3 regions of the Mesorhizobium sp. B2-5-13 genome follow, and region 1 is predicted to be linked to each of the others. Evidence: predicted binding sites of a transcription regulator. Region 1 holds the regulator's gene; each other region holds the start of a gene.

Evidence for each region. The regulator LexA, encoded in region 1, represses DNA repair genes until DNA is damaged. The targets are predictions, from matches to a motif close to TGTTCNNNNTGTGTTCNG.
Region 2: FJ434_RS08930 (PA0069 family radical SAM protein) is a predicted target of LexA. The motif match lies at 1,625-1,642, and genes of this name have one in related genera.
Region 3: dinB (DNA polymerase IV) is a predicted target of LexA. The motif match lies at 1,186-1,203, and genes of this name have one in related genera.

The regions. Positions count from the first base shown of each region.
Region 1 covers NZ_VFUI01000001.1:134,949-138,222, forward strand. The annotation lists gene FJ434_RS00720 (GntR family transcriptional regulator) at 1-673, shown strand, start outside; gene lexA (transcriptional repressor LexA) at 1,081-1,824, shown strand; gene FJ434_RS00730 (ComEC/Rec2 family competence protein) at 1,818-3,274, opposite strand, start outside.
Region 2 covers NZ_VFUI01000004.1:89,459-92,732, reverse strand. The annotation lists gene FJ434_RS08935 (ribonuclease HII) at 1-242, opposite strand, end outside; gene FJ434_RS08930 (PA0069 family radical SAM protein) at 396-1,550, opposite strand; gene FJ434_RS08925 (glycosyltransferase) at 1,702-2,229, shown strand; gene moaB (molybdenum cofactor biosynthesis protein B) at 2,261-2,815, opposite strand; gene FJ434_RS08915 (4-(cytidine 5'-diphospho)-2-C-methyl-D-erythritol kinase) at 2,817-3,274, opposite strand, start outside.
Region 3 covers NZ_VFUI01000024.1:7,907-11,180, forward strand. The annotation lists gene dinB (DNA polymerase IV) at 1-1,153, opposite strand, end outside; gene FJ434_RS25765 (helix-turn-helix domain-containing protein) at 1,268-1,684, opposite strand; gene FJ434_RS25770 (NmrA family NAD(P)-binding protein) at 1,795-2,673, shown strand; gene FJ434_RS25775 (dihydrofolate reductase family protein) at 2,711-3,274, shown strand, end outside.

The DNA.
Region 1 (3,274 bases):
GAGTGCCCTGCGCGGCACCTATGGCGTCGGCTGGACGCCGTTGCGCGAAGCCTTGTCGCGGCTAGAGGCCGAACGCCTTGTCACCGCCATCAGCAATCGTGGTTTTACGGTCGCTCCGGTATCGCGGGCCGAACTGGAGGACCTGGCACGCGCCAGGATGGTGGTCGAGATACCCCTGTTCCTCGAATCGATGGAAAAAGGCGGCAAGGAGTGGGAGGATGCCGTTGTCACCGCCCACTACCGGCTCTCCCGTTGCAAGACCGCGGTCGACGATCCTTCGGATGCGGCCGTCGATAAATGGGACGAGAACCACGAAGCTTTCCATGCGGCGCTGCTGAGCGCGGCGACTTCCAATTGGCTCATGCGATTCCGCTCGACCATCGCCGATCAGCTGCGACGGCATCATCGTTTTCTCGGCCTGGCGCCGACATTGCGGGCCGCGGCTGGCCTGAAGGACGGTTATGAAGAGGCAATGGAGGCATTGTGCGAAGCGATTGCGATCGAACACCATACAGCGATCATGGAAGCTGCACTCGATCGTGACGTCGAGCGGGCCAAGGCGCTGATGACGGCGCATATCGGCTATACCCTGCACGTCTATGTCCATAGCGAAGACAGCGGCGCGACCAAATACGCCGCCCGCGCCGGCAGCTTGCAAGCGGGTTCCGGGTGACTTCAATGCTTGCGCGACGCCTATTGGCATGCGCTGGCCGGAGTGGGCCAAACGCCTGGGTCCATCGCCGCCCCTAAGCTACCAATCGTTGGCGTTTTGGTTTCGTTTCGTTCCGCGAATAATGGATCCATAAATTGTACAATCCACCCGCGAAGAGCCCTCCGAAAGACTGATGCCAAGGCCCATCAGTGGATAGGCCACAGGCCATTAACCAAAACGATTTCAATGCCGGCCGATCGTGGAAAGGATCGGCCTCAGTCCGCTGTCGCGGCAAAAAACTTCAGACGCGTTAACAAATTCATTAAACTTTAAACGGTTGCGGAACACAACTGGAACGGATAGTGTTTGTTCTGGGTTTGTTTTTTCGATTCTGGTCAGACCTTTCGTTCAATGCCTTGGGGGCCGCCATGCTGACACGCAAGCAACATGAACTGCTGATGTTCATCCACGAACGGCTCAAGGAAAGCGGGATACCGCCCTCCTTCGACGAAATGAAGGAAGCGCTCGATCTTGCCTCCAAATCGGGCATCCATCGCCTGATCACGGCGCTGGAGGAACGCGGCTTTATTCGCCGGCTACCCAATCGGGCGCGCGCGCTGGAAGTGCTGCGGCTGCCGGACTCGATCGCGCCGGGCCTCAATGCGGCAAAGAAGTTCTCGCCAAGCGTCATCCAGGGCAGCCTTGGCCAAGGCAGTCTCGGCCGCCAGATCAGGCCGGCGACGGCGCCTTCCCGCCTGGCCGCGGCCGGCAACGACGATGATGCAGTTTCAGCCGTGTCCATCCCGGTCATGGGTCGTATCGCCGCCGGTGTGCCGATCGATGCCATCCAGCATCAGACGCATTCGATTTCGGTGCCGCCGGACATGATCATGGGCGGCGAGCACTATGCGCTGGAAGTCAAGGGCGACTCGATGATCGAGGCCGGTATCTTCGACGGCGACACGGTCATCATCCGCAATGCCGATACAGCAAGTCCGGGCGAAATCATCGTGGCGCTGGTCGACGAGGAGGAAGCAACGCTGAAGCGGTTCCGCCGCAAGGGCGCCTCGATCGCGCTCGAAGCCGCCAATCCAGCCTACGAAACACGCATCTTCGGACCGGATCGGGTCAAGGTGCAGGGCAAGCTCGTCGGGCTGATCAGGCGCTACTGAACTGGCTTGCCATCGGGCTTGTCGGCCTTTTTATAGGGGGCCAGCCCCCTCGCCTCGCGTGAGAATTTTCGCTGCTCGTGCCAGGGCCGGTATGGTCCGACGACGGCGAATTCGATCTCAGCCGGCGTCGTGGCCGATTGGGGATCGAAGAAAACGGCGGCACTCCCCTTGCGGGCGAGCTGGCGTTTGGTGACGACGAGAACCAGCGGATTATGACAGGCGTCATAGGCGGTCGCGTCATTGACGACGATCAGGTCGGCGAAGGCGCAGGCCTTCCAGGTGTTCTTGCGATCCTCGACATAGGCGATGATCGCGCCGGAAGGGTGCCTGGCAAGGCACAGGCCTTCGCGGCAATAGAACGGCGATCCCAGCGGCAGGTCGGTGGGAGTGGCAAGATCGAATTGCCCGTCCGTCTCCTCGAACATTTCCGGTAGGACGATTGTTTCGGAGATCAGAGCGCGTTTCCAATTGTCGGCTGCGAATTCGTTCGGACGTTCCCGGTTGACGGCCAGTTCGCCATTGCCGATCGACAGAGCCACCAGCCGCGCATCTTCCGAGATCAGCACATCGGGCGCGCGCGTGTGCGACACAGTCAACAGACCGGCAAGCGCGAATGGCACCGCCGTGAGCCGGAGCCACGTCGTCGCCATCGTCGCGATGACCAACGCGACGGTGACCAGCAGCACGGATTGCTGCGAAATCAGCCCGACTCCATCGACCGGAGAGCGCTCCGATATCCACGCCGATATGGCGATCATCGCTGTCAGGCCCTTGCCCATGAGGTAGAGAGCCGGCCAATCCAACCCGAACGGCATCAGCAACGCGCTGGCGACGGCCAGGAACATCACGATCGACACGATCGGCATGACGGCCAGATTGGCGAACAGGCTGAGCGGCGACACCCGCTGGAAATGCCAGATGGCAAACAGTGCCGTCGCGCTGCCGGCGATGATGGACGTCATGGCCAATCCACCTGTCGCCAAGAGGAATTTTCGCGTCAGAAACCCGGGTAGGGATCGCTTTGGCGGCGGAGGCCTCGTCTTTCCCGCATGGTGGTCGGCCCAGCCGGCATAGGCGCCAACCAAGGCTGCGGTTGCCGCGAACGACATCTGGAAACTCGGGCCGACGACCTCGTGCGGCGAAACCAGGATAACGGCGATCGCCGAGATCGCCAGATTGCGCATGGTCAGCGCCGCGCGATCGAACAAGACGGCGATCAGCATCACCGCCAGCATGATGAAGCTGCGTTCGGCCGCGACGACGACGCCCGAAATGACGAGATAGGCGGCGATCGAAAACAGTGCGGCGGCGGCGGCGTATTTCTTCACCGGCCGGCGCGCGGAAAACCCTGGAAACAGTGCGAAGGCGCCGCGCAGCAGACCCATGATGGTGCCGGCCACCAGCGCCATATGCAGACCTGAAATCGAGATGATGTGATAGATGCCGGTGC
Region 2 (3,274 bases), on a different contig from region 1:
AGAAACAGCGCTTCGCGCTGCAAGTGGCTAAGCCGCTTGGAATCGTCGAGCCCTTCGGGAATGTTGGCGGGGTCGAGTACCACTGCCGCCGCGACCACCGGCCCGGCCAACGGGCCACGGCCGGCCTCGTCCATCCCTGCGACCGGCCACATGCCATCGGCCATCGCCTTCGTCTCGAAGGAGAAATCGGGTTTCTCGACGATTTCGAAGAGAAGCGGAGAATCAGAACGCGCGCGAGCCATGTTGCGGCGAGGTTCGCATCGGCTCTGATTCTCCGCAAGTCCGTCCGGGTCGGGTGGGGCGCCGGACCGGGAGGGCACCGTCTGCAGGCCGGGGCAGGCCGGACGGGATTTTTTTGCCACGGCGGTAATGAACAGCCGCGGTGTTTTTCGGCTTCAGAGCAGCATCAACTGCTCCTGGTCCTTACCGGCCGCGACGAACTGGTCGGTCCGCAGCGTGCGCCGTTCGGCATTGAGGCCGAGCCGCTTGGCGGTGATCTCGAAGCGCCGACCGATCTGCCAGGCATAAGGTCCGGCGCCCTTCATGCGCTTGCCCCACTCCGAATCGTAGTCCTTGCCGTCGCGCATCGAACGGATCAGCGACATGACGTGGCGATAGCGGTCGGGATAGTGGCGCAGCAGCCAGTCCTTGAAAATCGGGCTGACCTCCAGCGGCAGGCGCAGCACCACATAGCCGGCCTCGCGCGCACCGGCATGGTGTGCCGAGTCGAGGATGCGTTCCATCTCCTGGTCGGTCAGGCCCGGAATGATCGGCGCCACCATCACCGAAGCCGGGATACCGGCATCCGAAAGCTGCCTGATCGCTTCCAACCGCTTGGTCGAGGTCGATGCGCGGGGTTCCATCGTCCTGGCCAGCATGCGGTCAAGCGTCGTCACCGACAGCGCCACCTTGGCGAGCCCGCGCTCGGCCATGCGCGACAGAATGTCGATGTCGCGCACCACCAGGGCTGACTTGGTGACGATGCCGACCGGATGACCGCGTGCCTCCAGCACTTCGAGGATTTCGCGCATGATCCGGTACTGCTTCTCGATCGGCTGGTAGGGATCGGTGTTGGTGCCGATGGCGATGGTGCGCGGCTGGTAGCCATCCTTCGACAACTCCTTGTCGAGCAGGCGTGCCGCATCCGGCTTGGCGAACAGCTTGGATTCGAAATCCAGGCCCGGCGACAGGCCCATGAACGAGTGCGTCGGCCGCGCGAAGCAATAGACGCAACCGTGCTCGCAACCGCGATAGGGATTGATCGATCGGTCGAAGGAGATGTCGGGCGATTCGTTGCGGGTGATGATGGTGCGCGGCTTCTCCACCTGCACCTCGGTCTTGAACGGGGGCAACTCCTCCAGCGAACTCCACCCATCGTCGAAGACATGCCGGCTGACAGATTCGAACCGGCCAGACGGATTGATGCCCGCCGATCGGCCACGGTTGCGGTCCGGACGGACCCGCATGCCACTCTGCTCGATCATCGCGTTGGCCATCTCGGCTCGTCCTGCTCCGAAGGCCGCAATATCGGCGCGCATGATCGGTTCCATCTTCGCCCGCTCCCAGGGACTGTCCATGTTGTGTCGAATCGCTCTGCTCATGAAATTATTCCTATTTTATTGATGAGAACAAATCAAGAACTTTTCTATGGCGCGATGCAAAAACTGGCGTCGGTCAGTGGTTTCCGCTATTCGGCTCACGATGCTCAGTGTTCTCATCGAAACGCATAATGACGAGGAGGGTCTCGCCCGCACGCTGGCGACGCTGATTGGCGGCGCGGTCGAGGGCGTGGTGCGAGAGGTCGTCGTCTGCGACACCGGCTCGACCGACCACACGCATCGTGTCGCCGAGCATGCCGGCTGCCACTATGTGGGGAGCGGCGGCATCGCCGCCGGCATCCGCCAGGCCAAGGGTGACTGGCTGCTGTTTCTCGAACCGGGTGCGAGGCTGGTAGAGGGCTGGATCGACGCGGTCGTCGCCCATACGGCCAGGCAGACCATGGCCGCCCGGTTCGCGCGGGCGCGGGGCAGCCGTACGCCGTTCCTGGCTAGGGTCTTTTCCGCAAACCGTGCTCTCGCCGACGGACTGGTGATCAGCAAGCGGCAGGCGGCATCTCTGGCCAAGACTGCCGGCAGCGCCGAGGCGTTGGCGCGCGGTCTGGCGACTAAGAAGCTCGACGCCGAGATCTGGGTGGCGCCACCGAGGCAGGCGCAGCGCTCTCCCAGTTGATTTTTGCAGCTGCTCTGCGTGGCGTTGCTTTTTAAGGGGCCGATTTGCCGCGCCGCAGATGTTCGTCCAGGCGCGGCATGATCTCGACGAAGTTGCAGGGCATGTGCCGGTAGTCGAGCTGTGCCTTGAGGATGCCGTCCCAGGCATCCTTGCAGGCGCCGGGCGAGCCCGGCAGCACGAAGACGAAAGTGGCGTTGACGACGCCGCCGGTCGCCCGGCTCTGGATCGTCGAGGTGCCGATCTTGTCGTAGGAGATGCGGTGGAAAACTTCCGAAAAGCCATCCATGCGCTTTTCGAAAATCGGCTCCAGCGCCTCGGGTGTCACATCGCGGCCGGTGAAACCGGTTCCACCGGTGGTGATCACGACGTCGATGGCCTTGTCCCGCGACCACGCCAGAACGGTGTCACGGATTTTTTCGCGGTCGTCGGTGACGATATCCCGGCCGGCCAGGATGTGGCCGGCCTCGGTGATGCGATCGGCCAGCGTCTGGCCGGATTTGTCGTTGGCGAGGCTGCGTGTGTCGGAAACCGTCAGCACCGCGATGCGCACCGGAATGAAGGCACGGCTCTCGTCAATCCTGGCCATCTCACTCAGCCTCCGATGCAATGCTGCGTGTTGCGGCGACGAACCAGTCGGGCTGGCGGCTGCGGATCTCGGCCGCCGCGCGCTTGGCGACATTGCCGGTCTCGAACAGGCCGAAGCATGTCGCGCCAGATCCGGACATTCGTGAAAAACCCGATCCGGCCTTATCAAGCCATGAAAGCGCCCTGCCTATGGCGGGCCGCATCGCAAGGGCCGCAGGTTCGAGATCGTTGCGGGTGATCTCCAGCCAGTTGCGCAGGCTGTGAAACTCGATGCTGCGCGGCAGCGGCGGCAGTGGCTCATTGTCGCGCCGGGACAGTGCTGCGAAGATTTCCGCCGTCGAGACCGGCGTGCCCGGATTGACCAGCACCAGACCCAGCGCCGAAAAATCCGGCACCATCGACAGCTCCTCACCGATGCCGCGCGCCACCAGCGGCTTTGCCGCCAGGCACATCGGCACAT
Region 3 (3,274 bases), on a different contig from region 1:
AGCGCTCGCGGATCTTGTCGATGGCGCGGTCGGCGCCGAAGCGCGCCAGGCCTTTTTGGCTGCCCGGGCGGCGCTTCTCGTCGGCGAGGCCGAGCGGCAGGTCGAGCTGCAGTTCGGCGCTTTCCTCCAGGTGCGAGACCGAGATCGCCAGCAGCGAGATCGTTTTCTCCCGGGGATGCTCGGCGAGCACGCCGCGCACCAAATCCCCTGCGATCTCGGCCAGCATGGCGGTCGCCGAGATCGGCTGTTCCAGAGTGATCGAGCGCGTGACGGCGCTGAGATCGGCAAAGCGCACGCGCACCGTCACCGTGCGGCCGGGGCGGTTCTTGGCGCGCAGCCGGCTGGCGACGCGGTCGGCCAGATGCAGCAGTGTCGGCACGATCACCCGCGCCACGGCCGGCTTTTGCCCGAGCGCCGATTGCGCGCCGGCCGAGCGCGCCCGGCGCTTCGTCTCCAGCTTGCGCGGATCCCGGTTCCAGGAGAGAGCCGCGAGCTTTTCGCCGGCGGCGGGGCCAAGCAGCCGGGTCAGTGCGCCGCTGTGGGTCCTGGCCAACTCGCCGATCGTCTCGACGCCGATCTCGGCCAGCCGCGCCCTGGTCGCCGGTCCGACACCCCACATCAGGCCGACCGGCAAATCATGCAGGAAGGCAAGTTCGGTGCCGGGATCGACCACCACCAGCCCGTCGGGCTTGGCAACCTGCGAGGCGATCTTGGCCAGATGCTTGGTGCGCGCCACGCCGATCGAGATCGGCAGGCCGAGTTCGGCGCGCACCCGGCGGCGGATCACGGTCGCGATCTCCCTGGGAGAGCCGAACAGGTGTGTGCAGCCGGCGACATCGGCGAAGGCCTCGTCGATGGAGATGCGCTCGACGACTGGCGTGAAATCGTCGAGCACCTTGATCGCCGCGTCGCCCAGCCGCTGGTAGTGGCTGAAATTGCCGCCGACGAAGATCAATTGCGGGCAAAGCTCGCGCGCCTTGCGCCCCGGCATGCCGCCGCGCACCCCAAAAGCGCGCGCTTCGTAAGAGGCGGCGAGCACAACACCATCACCGACCGCGATCGGCTTGCCACGCAATGTCGGGTCGAGCAACTGCTCGACCGAGGCATAGAAGGCGTCGAGATCGGCATGCAGGATGGTGGCCGTCGTTTCCATCCTGTTCCGCTCATCCGCGATTGCTGATAGACTGAAACAAATAGAGAACAAATGCAGATCGTTGTCAATGCGGGGCCGTAGGATGCGTCCTTCTTCTACAGGGAGGAGAAAGGCCTAGACAATATGCTCCGCCCGCAGCGCTGCCTTCATCCGTTCCAGCGCCGGCTCGCCCCCGGCCGCCAGTTCTTCTGCGATGCGGGCAAGTTGACCGTCGGCCTTGCGGTGCCTGCTGCCCCACGCGCCAAGCGTGGCCAGCACCGGCAAGAGGTCGATGCCGGCCTCGGTCAGCCGGTAGATCGCCTTCAGCCCGTGGCTGGGATCGTCGCTGCGGGTGAGAATGCCTTCGTCCTGCAGCGTCTGCAGCCGCTCGGCCAACGTGCGCGAGGAGATGCCTTCATCGGATTGCAGGAACTCGCGAAAATGCCTTTTGCCGGCGAAGACCAGGTCGCGGATGATGAGCAGCGTCCAGCGGTCGCCGAGCAGTTCCAGCGACAGGCTGATCGGGCAGCCGGATCGTTCACGCGTCGACATGTCTATGGTTCCGTTTTTATATCACTTTACTATTGACATCGTTCTTTCCGTCAGTCAAATGCTTCCAAAAGTAAATCGTTAGGTCGCAACTTGGCCAGCAGGAGGACGTCATGAGCCAGGCCGTCGGGAAAATCAGCACACCAAGAACCGTCGTGGTCGTCGGAGCCACCAACGAGGTTGGCAAGGCAGTCGCCCAGGTCCTGACCGGGCGGGGGCATATTGTGCGCGGCGTGGCGCGCGGCCTGGGTGTCGCGCTTGACGATAGCGACGCGCTCGCCTCCGCCTTTTCCGGTGCCGACAGCGCCTATGTAATGATTCCGTTCGACGTCACGGCGCCGGATCTTCATCGCTTCGAAGATGAAGTCGGCGCGCGGCTGGCGGCGGCGATCGCGAAGTCAGGCGTGCGCCGCGTCGTGCTGCTCAGCGGCCTCAACGCCCATCTCAGGATGGGAACTTCGCTCGGCGCCGTCTTGATGGAGGAACGGCTGGCGGCGCTCGGCCTCGACGAACTGGTGTTTTTGCGCGCCTCGTTCTTCATGGAGAATTTCGCCAAGGGCATGGGCTTTGTCCAGCAGGCCGCTTCGGGCATCTTCATGACGCCGTTTCGGGGCGATCTGCCGATCCCTTTGATTGCCGCCAGCGATGTCGGCCAGCGCGTCGCCGCCCTGCTGGACGCCACGCGTTTTCCAAGCGAGCGGATCATCGAATTGCATGGCGGCGGCTATTATACGTTCGAGCAGGCCACCGCGATCCTGGGCAGCGCGATGGGGAGGCAGGTCACTTACAAGGCGGCTCCATTCACCGAGGCGCGCGCCGGGATGATCGCCAACGGCCTGTCACCGAGCTTTGCCGATGCGCTCGGCGAAACTGCGGCGAGTTTCAACAAGGGCGAACGATGGGCGCTTGAAGCACCGTCAATCCGCAACGCCACGCCGACCACTTTCGAGAGTTGGGCACAAGCCTTTGCCCGTTCGCAAAGCGCGGCGTGATCCTTCCTGCCTGGAATCCGGAAACGAGGAGAACCCGATGAAAAAGCTGATCCTTCAGATGCAGATGTCGGTCGACGGTTTCGTCGGCGGCGATGCCGACCATCCCTGGCAACTCTGGGGATGGGGCGACGACAATGGCTGGGACGCCGAGCTGAAACAGGATTTCAACGCCGTGTTCGCCGGCATCGACACCATCCTTTTCAGCCGCAAGATGGCCGAGGAGGGTTATCTCACCCATTGGGGCAATGCGGCGAGGAAATATCCGGCCGATCCGTTCTATGCCTTCGCCCGGCGCATCGTCGACGCGCGCAAAGTGGTGCCGAGCGACAGGCTCGGAGCCTCGCGTTGGGAGCGCACGACAGTGGTGAGCGGCGACCTGCCGCGAGAGGTCAACGCGCTGAAGGCGGGCGACGGCGGCGACATGGCCGTCTTCGGCGGCGCCGGGTTTGCGTCGGCGCTGATCGCGGCCGGGCTGGTCGACGAGTTCCAGCTGTTCGTCAATCCTGCCGTGCTGGGCGCCGGCCGTCGCATCTTCGACCAAGGTGGGTTCCGGAACCTGCGGCTGCTCGGCTCGAAGGCCTATGCCTGCGGCATGGTGGTC